DNA from 2 places in the Stenotrophomonas sp. YJH_SMC_94-11 genome. Region 1 is predicted to be linked to the other one. Evidence: riboswitches for the same ligand, from Rfam matches in the RefSeq annotation. Region 1 holds a riboswitch; the other holds the start of a gene.

Region 1 (5,069 bases):
CCCAGCCGAGGCTGCCGGTGGCGTGGTTGCCGAACTGCTGGTTGTCGTCGTTGCGCGCGCTGGCCTGCAGCTGGTGGCGACCGAAGCGTCCCTGGTACTGCACGAACACGCCGGTGTTGCGGCGGCTGTCGACCCGATATCCGGCACTGCTGCCATCCAGGTTGTCTTCGCTCCAGTCCACGCCGGTGCTCAGCAGCTGGCTTTCTGCCAAGGCGAAGTCACCCTGCAGCGAGGCACTGTCGCGGTGGGTCTGAGCGCTGCCACGGGCACCGAAGTCACCAAAGTTGTCCGACTCGTTGTCACTGCGCCCGACATTGGCGGTGAACGCCAGGCGTTCGGACGGGGTGTAGCGCACCTTGCCGGCCAGCACCTGCTGGCGGGTTTCCGAATAGTTGTAGTAGCCGTCGTAATGGTTCTTTCCGTCGGCACGCAATGCACTGCCTTCCACGTTCCATTGGTCGTTGAAGGTGTAGCCACCGCGCAGGCTCTTGGACAGGTTGCGGTAGCCATCGCGGTCATGTTCGTCGGCAAAGCAGCCGGTGAACAGCGTTGCCGAGCCGCGGCAGGCATCGATGCCATCGGAATGCTGGTAGGCGATGTCGGCGCCGAACCAGCCGCGTTCGGTCCCGCCGCCGATCCCGCCGCTGGCTTCGCGCAGGCCGTTGCTGCCGCCACCGAGCTGGAAGTGCGGGGCGAAATCACCCTGGTTGCGGCGGGTGAAGATCTGGATCACGCCGCCAATGGCATCGGCGCCGTACAGGCTCGACTGCGGGCCACGCACGATTTCCACGCGCTCGATCTGCGCCAGCGGCAGGTCCTGGTACATCGCCAGGCCGAGGTCGGCACTGTTGATGCGCACGCCGTCGACCAGCACCACGGTGTGGCCCGAGTTGGTGCCGCGCAGGAACAGCGAGCTCTGCTTGCCGAGCCCGCCGGCATTGGTCAGGTTGATGCCGGCGCGGCCGCGCAGCAGTTCCTGCAGCGAGGTGGCCTGGCTGGATTCGATCTGCGCGCGGTCGATCACCTGGGCCGGCGCGATGCTGTCCTGCAGGGCGATCGGGGTGCGCGTGGCGGTGACCAGGATCTGGTCGAGCGCGGTGGTGTCATCGGCGGCCTGTGCCAGCGCGGGCAGGGCGGCCAGTACGGCCAGGGACAGCATTCGGGACTGCAGCTTCATGGGGGAACTCCAGGTGCCACGCACGCCCGCGTGGCGAAGGGGAGGAGCCGCGAAGGCAGGCACGCGCCGATGCCGCAGCGCACGCCACGGTCATCCAGCGCCATGCCCACCGCATCGCGACCTGAGGCTTCCGGGCCGGTCTCCGGGCTTGCCGCCGGGTGGCGCGAGGCCACCGTCCAGGCGCCTTCCCATGCCTGCGGCACAGTGGCGGTGTTGCCTGGAACTGACGTGCTTACCGTTGCGGGGGCAGCGCCGGCCTGGCGTGGAATCACGCGTCACCGGCTTCCCGTTTCAACCTGCCGGCCACGGCCGCAGGTCACCTGGAAGTGCGCGCAGTCTACGGCATCGCAGGCCGTCCCGTTGCGTCGCGCCTGCGCGGCTGCCTTTGCTGTGCCTTTAGAATGGTTGCTCGATCCCGTGGTGCCGTTACCGATGTCTGCCCGTTCTCAGTTGTACCTGCCTCGCCCGTCCGGGACGCACGCATGATCCTCGACCTGGTCCGCCATGCCGGCAACGGTCGCGATGAGTTCCTTGATGGCCGCAGCGATCCACCGCAGCTGGCCGGCCTGCCGCAGGAGCTGGTCGAGGCCTATGCCGAGCAACGCTGGGAGCGGGTGATCAGTTCACCGCGGTTGCGCGCCCTGCACACGGCGATGGCGCTGGCCACCCCACGCGGGCTGGACGTCGAAGCGGACGAGGAATGGGAAGAACTGGATTTCGGCGATTGGGACGGGCAGTCGCTGTTCGACCTGCCGGAAGATGCGCTGGCCGCCTTCCATGCCGATCCGCATGCGTTCCCGCCGCCGAACGGCGAGAGCTGGGGTCATTTCGAGCGGCGTATCGCGCGCGCGCTGGATCGCCTGCTCGATGATGATGATCCGGTGCCGACGCTGGTGGTCAGCCATGGTGGCCCGCTGCGCATGGTGTTGTCGCAGGTTTGCGGCCTGCCGATGTCGCTGTGCTGGGCCCTGCGCATCGACCACGGCACGCGCCTGCGGGTGTGGCTGGAGCGGGGCGAGGTCGGGCTGGTGGGCGAGCTGCTGGAACTGCAGCAGCCGTAGTCCATCGGTAGTGCCGGCCGCTGGCCGGCAGCCTCAGGAACGTTGCAAGGATCACGCAGTTGCCGGCCAGCGGCCGGCACTACCGGTGCAGTCAATCCTCGTCCGCGCGCTCGGTCACGCTGTCTTCCGCCTCATCGTCGGCATCGAAGCGCTGCTCATGCACCGGGCCCGACGCCGGGCCGGCCGCCTTCAGCGGATGCGCGGCGATGCGCGCTTCGTAGTCCTGCACCAGCGCTTCACGCTGCGGCTCGCTCAGCTCCTGCCAGTGGCAGTCCAGCAATGCGCCTTCCAGCGAGTACAGCAGGTTCAGGCTGGGCTTGAAGCCGGCCCGCTTGACCTTGACGAAGGCGCCAACTGCGCCGATCGCAACCAGGTCCTCGCGGCTGCGCAGCCCGACCTGGCGCAGCCACGCTGCACTCTTCGGGCCGATGTTGCGCAGCTTCGGTGCGCTCATCCCAGTGCCTCGACGAACACGCGGGCGATGGCTTCCAGGCCGGCCTGATCGTCGGCATCGAAGCGGCCGACCTTCGGGCTGTCGATATCGAACACGCCGATCAGTTCATCGCCGCGCAGCAGCGGCACCACCAGCTCCGAACGCGAGGCCGAATCGCAGGCGATGTGGCCGGGGAAGGCATCGACGTCGTCCACGCGCTGGGTTACGCGCTGGCTGGCGGCGGCACCGCACACGCCCTTGTCCAGCGGGATGCGCACGCAGGCCGGCAGGCCCTGGAACGGGCCGACCACCAGTTCCTTGCCGTCATACAGGTAGAAGCCCACCCAGTTCAGGTCGGGCAGGGCGTGATAGACCAGTGCGGAGAGGTTGGCCGCGTTGGCGATGCGGTCGGACTCGGCGTAGACCAGGCCACGGGCCTGTTCCAGCAGCTGGGCGTATTGTTCCGGCTTGCTGCCGGTGAGCGAGGCATTGGCGAACATGCCTGCAGTCTAGCAAGTGCACCGGGCCGGCGATAATGCGCGCACTGTTGCCCTGTTGGAGCCCATCGATGCCGTTGCCCGCTACGCTGCCGCCCGCCCTGTTCGTTACCGGCACCGACACCGAAATCGGCAAGACCGCGGCCAGCACGGCGCTGCTGCATGCACTGCGCCAGCGTGGCCTGCGCGCGGTGGGCATGAAGCCCGTGGCCAGCGGCAGCGAGGACCTGGGGCAGGGCCTGCGCAACGAGGACGCGCTGGCGCTGCAGGCGGCCAGCTGGCCGGTGCCGGACTATGCCGACCTGAACCCCTATGCGCTGCGGCAGCCGCTGGCACCGGAGCTGGCCGCTGCCGAGGACGGCGTGCAGGTGGCGCTGGCGCCGATCGTGGCCGCGTTCGAACGCCTGCGCGCGAAGGCCGATATCGTCGTGGTGGAGGGCGTGGGCGGTTGGCTGGCACCGGTCTCGGCCACGCTGGACCAGCTCGACCTGGTGCGTGCGCTGCAGCTGCCGGTGCTGCTGGTGGTGGGCATGCGGCTGGGCTGCGTCAACCACGCGCGGTTGACTGCGCAATCACTGCAGGCCAGCGGCGTGGACTGCCTGGGCTGGATCGGCAACCACATCGACCCGGCGATGCAGCGCCAGGACGAGAACATCGCCACGCTGCAGCAGCGCTTGCCGATGCCGTGCTGGGGACGGCTGCCGCATCTGCCGGGGGCGGATGGTCAGATCCTGAGTACGCACCTGCTCGACTGACCTGCTTCCTGTAGAGCCGAGCCCATGCTCGGCTCAGCGGGGACCGTCAGCGAAGGGCAGCCGAGCGTAGGCTCGGCTCTACAGGAGCTGGCGCACTGCCAGCTCCCGCGCGATCGCACCCAGCCGTTCCACCGCACCGATGAAGCGCGCATCCAGGCTCTGGCAGCACGACAGCCGCAGGCAGTGGCGATAGCGCGCACCACGCGAATAGACCTGGCCGGGCATGAACACGATGTCCTCCTGCAGCGCTCGCTCGAACAGCTCTCGCGTGTCCACGCCCGGCAGTTCCAGCCACAGCAGGAATCCGCCCTGTGGTTCGGTGGCGCGGGTGCCTGCCGGGAAATGCTCGGCTACCAGCTGGCGCAGTCGTCCCACCTGTTCGCGGTACAGCCGGCGCATGCGATGCAAATGGTGCTCGTAGCTGCCTGCTTCCAGATACGCGGCCACCGCATCGCCGAGCAGCTGCGGCTCGCCGCCGGTGGACTGGAACTTCAGCAGCGCGATGCGCGCTGCGAAGCGGCCGCCATCCAGCCAGCCGATGCGGTAATCCGGTGCCAGTGTCTTTGAGAAGCCACCGACCACCATCACCCAGCCATCGCGATCAAAGGCTTTCAGCAACGGGGCCGGTGGCTCGCAGAACTGCAGCTCGGCGTACACCGCATCCTCGATCAGGGGCAGCTGCCGTGCGTTGACCAGCTCGGCCAAGCGTTGCTTGGCGGCGGTCGGCATGGTGCAGCCGAGCGGGTTGTGCACGGTCGGCATCACCACCAGTGCGGCCAGCGGCGTGTGCTCCAGCAGCGCATCCAGTGCATCTACATCCAGTCCGTGCTGCGGGTGGGTGGGTAACTCGATGGCCTGCAGGCCGAGATTGGCCAGCAACGGATACAGGTTGAAGTAGGACGGCGCCTCGATGCCCACCGCATCACCGGGCTGGGTGACCGCGCGCAACGCCAGCTGCAGGGCTTCCATCGCACCATGGGTCAGCAGGAGTCGCTCGGCGTGGGTGTGCAGGCCCATGCGCGGACTGCGGCGCACGATCTGCGCCAGCAGCCGCGGTGAACCATTCGGGCGCGCGTAGGTCTCCACCGTCTGTTGGCCATGGCGCAGTACCTGCGCGGTGTGCTTGGCCAACTGCGCGCCGGGGTA
Region 2 (5,069 bases), on a different contig from region 1:
TCGGTCAATGCCGGTTTACGTGCATCGCGGCCGAGGCCACTGCACAGGCCCAGCAGGTTGCGCCGGGCCACACGCGCAACGCGCAACGCGGCTCCGGCCACGCCTGCACCGTAGGCGCACAGCAGCGACGGCAGCAGCGTTGCGGCCACGCCGCTCCAGCCACCGCCCCACCAGCCCAGGCCGAGCAGCAGCGCCAGCGACACCAGCACTTCCAGCGGCGCGATCTCGAATACCGCCACCGCCAGGCACAGCAGCTTGTGCGGCAGGCCGGCATTGCCGGTCAGCACCACCAGCAGCCGATAGGCCGCGCGCGCGCCCCGCGCCGGTTGGAACAGGCTGTAGATGAACCCGCGCCGCGACAACTGCGCCGACACCGCCGACAGCCCGCCATAACCGGCATCACCGGGCAGGTGCTCGCCGGCCTGCATGCGGCGATCACCGCATGCCGCCGCAGCCGCTACCGCCGCAGCGATGGCGCCAGCGGAGGTGCCGCCGATGCTCTTGAACCGATACTCGCGTGCCAGCGCCAGTACCGCATTGGGGTACACGATGCCGCTGGTGATGCCGCCTTTCATGACCAGATCGCAGTACTTGTCCGCCACCGTCTTGCCCCCGAGCATGCCGTCCGCCGCGTGAATGCCAGTATGGCGCAGCGGCTTCTCAGGGCCTGAGAACACCACCGCAGTCCGGGCGGGAATCTGCGGCGTTCAGCAGATGGCAGGCCTGCAGGCTTGACCGGCCCCACCATCGGCGTAGCATCTGCAGCAAGCCAAGGGACAGACCCGCGGCTGCCACAACGACATGAGGGATTCTCATGGAATTCGACTATCTCGTCTTCATCGGGCGATTCGAGCCCTTCCACAACGGCCACGCCGCCGTTGCCCACCTGGCCCTGAGCCGGGCCCGCAAGCTGATCTTCCTGGTCGGCTCTGCCGATACCCCCCGCAGCCTCCGCAATCCCTGGACCGTGGCCGAACGCGCCGTGATGATCCAGGCAGCCCTCGATGGCCACACCGACCGCCTGCTGATCCGCCCGCTGCGCGACCACCTGTACAACGAAGCGCAGTGGATCGCCAACGTGCAGCGCCAGGTGGCCGAAGCCCTGCGCAACGACGGCGCCGCCGCCGATGCCAAGGTCGGCCTGATCGGCATGGACAAGGATGCCTCCAGCTACTACCTGAGGGAGTTCCCGCAATGGCCGCTGGTGGACGTGCAGCACACCGCCACCCTGTCGGCCACCGAGCTGCGGCGCTACCTGTTCGAAGCCGGCGACGTCGACTTCCACGGCGCGCTGCTGATGCTGCGTGGCAATGTGCCGGCGCCGGTGTACGACATGCTCGAAGCGTTCCGCAAAAGCGCGCCTGCGTATGCCCAGCTGGTGGCCGAGTACCGCTTCATCGAACAGTACAAGGCCGCCTGGAAGGATGCGCCCTACGCGCCCACCTTCGTCACCACCGATGCGGTGGTAGTGCATTCGGGCCACGTGCTGCTGGTACGGCGCCGTTCGGAGCCCGGCAAGGGCCTGTGGGCGCTGCCCGGCGGTTTCGTTGGCCAGGAGCAGAGCCTGCTGGACAGTTGCCTGCGCGAACTGCGCGAGGAAACCCGTCTGAAGATTCCGCTGCCGGTGCTGAAGGGTTCGCTGAAGGGCCAGCAGGTATTCGACCACCCCGACCGCAGCCAGCGCGGCCGCACCATCACCCACGGGTTCCACTTCGAATTCCCGGCCGGTGACCTGCCGCCGGTGCGCGGTGGCGACGACGCCGACAAGGCGCGCTGGATACCGGTGAGTGAGGCGTTGGACATGGGCCCGCAGCTGTTCGAGGACCACCTGCACATCCTGGAGTATTTCCTCGGCCGCGGCTGACCTGCCCGGCTCTCCCCACTGGCGGATAGACCGCTGGTGTCACTCGACGCGAAGGAGCTTCCGTCATGCACTACCTCGATAATCTTCTCCTCAACACCGACAGCTACAAGGCCAGCCATTGGCTGCAGTACCCGCCGGGTACCGATGCCACGTTCTTCTACGTCGAATCACGTGGCGGCCTGCACGATCGCACGGTGTTCTTCGGCCTGCAGGCGATCCTCAAGGACGCGCTGGCACGGCCGGTCACCCACGCTGACATCGACGACGCTGCTGCGGTATTCGCCGCCCATGGCGAGCCGTTCAACGAAGCCGGCTGGCGCGATATCGTCGACCGGCTCGGGGGCAACCTGCCAGTGCGCATCCGTGCCGTGCCCGAGGGCAGCGTGGTACCCACCCACCAGGCACTGATGACGATCGAGTCGACCGACCCGGCTGCATTCTGGGTGCCGTCGTACCTGGAAACGCTGCTGCTGCGCGTGTGGTACCCGGTCACCGTGGCCACCATCAGCTGGCATGCACGGCAGACCATTGCTGCGTTCCTGCAGCAGACCAGCGACGATCCGCAGGGGCAGCTGCCCTTCAAGCTGCACGACTTCGGCGCGCGCGGTGTATCGAGCCTGGAATCGGCTGCGCTCGGTGGTGCCGCACACCTGGTCAACTTCCTCGGCACCGACACCGTCTCGGCCCTGTGCCTGGCCCGCGCGCACTATCACGCGCCGATGGCCGGTTATTCGATTCCCGCCGCCGAGCACAGCACCATCACCAGCTGGGGCCGCGAGCGCGAAGTGGACGCCTACCGCAACATGCTGCGCCAGTTCGGCAAGCCGGGCGCGATCGTGGCAGTGGTGTCGGACAGCTATGACATCTACCGCGCGATCAGTGAACACTGGGGCACGACGCTGCGTGATGAAGTGATCGCTTCGGGCGCCACCCTGGTCATCCGCCCCGACTCGGGTGACCCGGTGGACGTGGTGGCCGAAAGCCTGCGCCGGCTGGATGAAGCATTCGGCCACACCCTCAACGGCAAGGGCTACCGCGTACTCAACCACGTGCGGGTGATCCAGGGCGATGGCATCAACCCGGATACGATCCGCGCCATCCTGCAGCGCATCACCGAAGACGGCTACGCCGCCGACAACGTGGCCTTCGGCATGGGCGGCGCGCTGTTGCAGCGGCTGGACCGCGACACCCAGAAGTTCGCGCTGAAGTGCTCGGCAGCACGGGTCGAGGGTGAGTGGATCGACGTCTACAAGGACCCGGTCACCGATGCCGGCAAGACCAGCAAGCGTGGCCGCATGCGCCTGCTGCGGCGCCTGGATGACGGCAGCCTGCACACGGTGGCGTTGCCTCCCAGCGGTGACGAGGCGCTGCCGACCGGCTTCGAGGATGCGATGGTGACCGTGTGGGAGAACGGGCGCCTGCTGCACGACCAGCGCTTGGATGAGATCCGCGCGCGGGCTGCGGCGGGGCGTTGAGGCGCATCCCGACCGGGGTCGGATCCCGTTGCAGCGCAAAGGGCTCCGACCCCGGTGCCCCTTGACCCACGCCGGCAACGCGTCCACCGTGGGCACGCCGAAGGTATCCCTGCCGTGGCTGGATGGCGGCAGGGAGTTAAACGGGAATCCGGTGAAGGCGCTTCGTGCGCCCATTCCGGAGCTGCCCCGCAGCGGTGAATGGAAACGAATCCTGCCAACAGCACTGGGCTCGCGCCTGGGAAGCGGCAGGGAGTAGGTGGGCTGCGGCCCGTGTCCATCAGCCCGAATACCGGCCCCGGCCGGGGGACACGACCGTCCCCTGATTCGACCTGGACTCTCCGCGGGGAGGGTGCCGGGGCCATCGCCAGCCTGCACGTACAGGCGGCGTGGCCGCGCGCGTCCTGTTCACGGTAACCGGCCAGACCGCTCCCACGCCCTGACGCACGCCACGATGACCGAGTTCCAACGCCCCACCCTGACCCTGCCCGCCGATGGCAAGCGCCTGCTGCTGCATTCGTGCTGCGCGCCGTGCTCGGGCGAAGTGATGGAGGCGATCACCGCTTCCGGGATCGACTACGCGATCTTCTTCTACAACCCCAACATCCATCCGGTGAAGGAGTACGAGCTGCGCAAGCAGGAGAACATCCGCTTCGCCGAGCAGCACGGCATTCCGTTCATCGACTGCGACTACGACACCGACAACTGGTTCAGCCGTGCGCGTGGCATGGAGAACGAGCCCGAGCGCGGCATCCGCTGCACGATGTGCTTCGACATGCGTTTCGAGCGCACCGCGCTGTACGCGCATGAACACGGCTACGACACCATCAGTTCGTCGCTGGGCATCTCGCGCTGGAAGAACATGGCGCAGATCAACGACTGCGGCATCCGCGCGGCGTCGCGCTATGAAGGCCTGCAGTACTGGGACTACAACTGGCGCAAGGGCGGCGGTGCCAGCCGCATGATCGAGATCAGCAAGCGCGAGCAGTTCTACCAGCAGGAGTACTGCGGCTGCGTGTACTCGCTGCGCGATGCCAACCGCCACCGCCGCGAGAACGGGCGCGAACGGATCAAGATCGGCCTGCTGTACTACGGGCAGGACGCTGAGACGCCGCAGGGCGATTGACGTGCAGGCATGGGGCGGCCACGCTGGTCGCCCCTTCTGTTGTACCGGAACTGCCATGACCGCCCTGCCCGCCGATGTCGCCCTGCTGGTGATCGACCTGCAGCCGGACTTCATGCCCGGCGGTGCGCTGGCCTGCGACCAGGGCGATGCGCTGGTGGCACCGATTGCCGACCTGCTGGCACAGCGTCGCTACCGCACCGTGGTGGCGACCCAGGACTGGCACCCGGCCGACCACGCCTCGTTCGCCAGCCAACACCCCGGCCAGCGCCCGTTCGAAACCATCCTGCTGCACGCGCAGCCACAGACCCTGTGGCCCGACCATTGCGTGCAGGGCAGCGATGGCGCCGCGCTGCACCCGGGCGTGGACTGGGCCGTGGCCGACCTGATCCTGCGCAAGGGCACGCGCCAACAGGTGGATTCGTACAGCGCCTTCCGCGAGAACCACGGCCCTGATGGCGAGCGCCCGGCCACCGGCCTGGCCGGCTGGCTGCATGAGCGCCGCATCCGCGAAGTGCATGTGTGCGGCCTGGCCCGCGACTACTGCGTGCTGTGGAGCGGGCAGGATGCGGTGAAGTCCGGCTTCCGGGTGAAGTTCCTGTGGGAGCTG

What was found. Region 1 has a riboswitch for cobalamin ahead of btuB (TonB-dependent vitamin B12 receptor). Riboswitches for the same ligand answer to the same signal wherever they lie in the genome.
Region 2: it holds a riboswitch for cobalamin, as region 1 does, so the genes downstream of both, AC5P74_RS19095 (epoxyqueuosine reductase QueH) here and btuB (TonB-dependent vitamin B12 receptor) in region 1, are expected to answer to the same signal.

The regions. Positions count from the first base shown of each region.
Region 1 is NZ_JCAFTR010000010.1:10,939-16,007, reverse strand. Features, by position in the region: gene btuB (TonB-dependent vitamin B12 receptor) at 1-1,177, opposite strand, end outside; cobalamin riboswitch at 1,294-1,516, opposite strand; gene AC5P74_RS16585 (histidine phosphatase family protein) at 1,660-2,238, shown strand; gene AC5P74_RS16580 (TfoX/Sxy family protein) at 2,330-2,692, opposite strand; gene AC5P74_RS16575 (GAF domain-containing protein) at 2,689-3,171, opposite strand; gene bioD (dethiobiotin synthase) at 3,240-3,923, shown strand; gene AC5P74_RS16565 (aminotransferase-like domain-containing protein) at 4,002-5,069, opposite strand, start outside.
Region 2 is NZ_JCAFTR010000013.1:94,012-99,080, forward strand. Features, by position in the region: gene AC5P74_RS19080 (patatin-like phospholipase family protein) at 1-620, opposite strand, end outside; gene AC5P74_RS19085 (bifunctional nicotinamide-nucleotide adenylyltransferase/Nudix hydroxylase) at 815-1,864, shown strand; gene AC5P74_RS19090 (nicotinate phosphoribosyltransferase) at 1,930-3,339, shown strand; cobalamin riboswitch at 3,438-3,651, shown strand; gene AC5P74_RS19095 (epoxyqueuosine reductase QueH) at 3,791-4,462, shown strand; gene pncA (bifunctional nicotinamidase/pyrazinamidase) at 4,518-5,069, shown strand, end outside.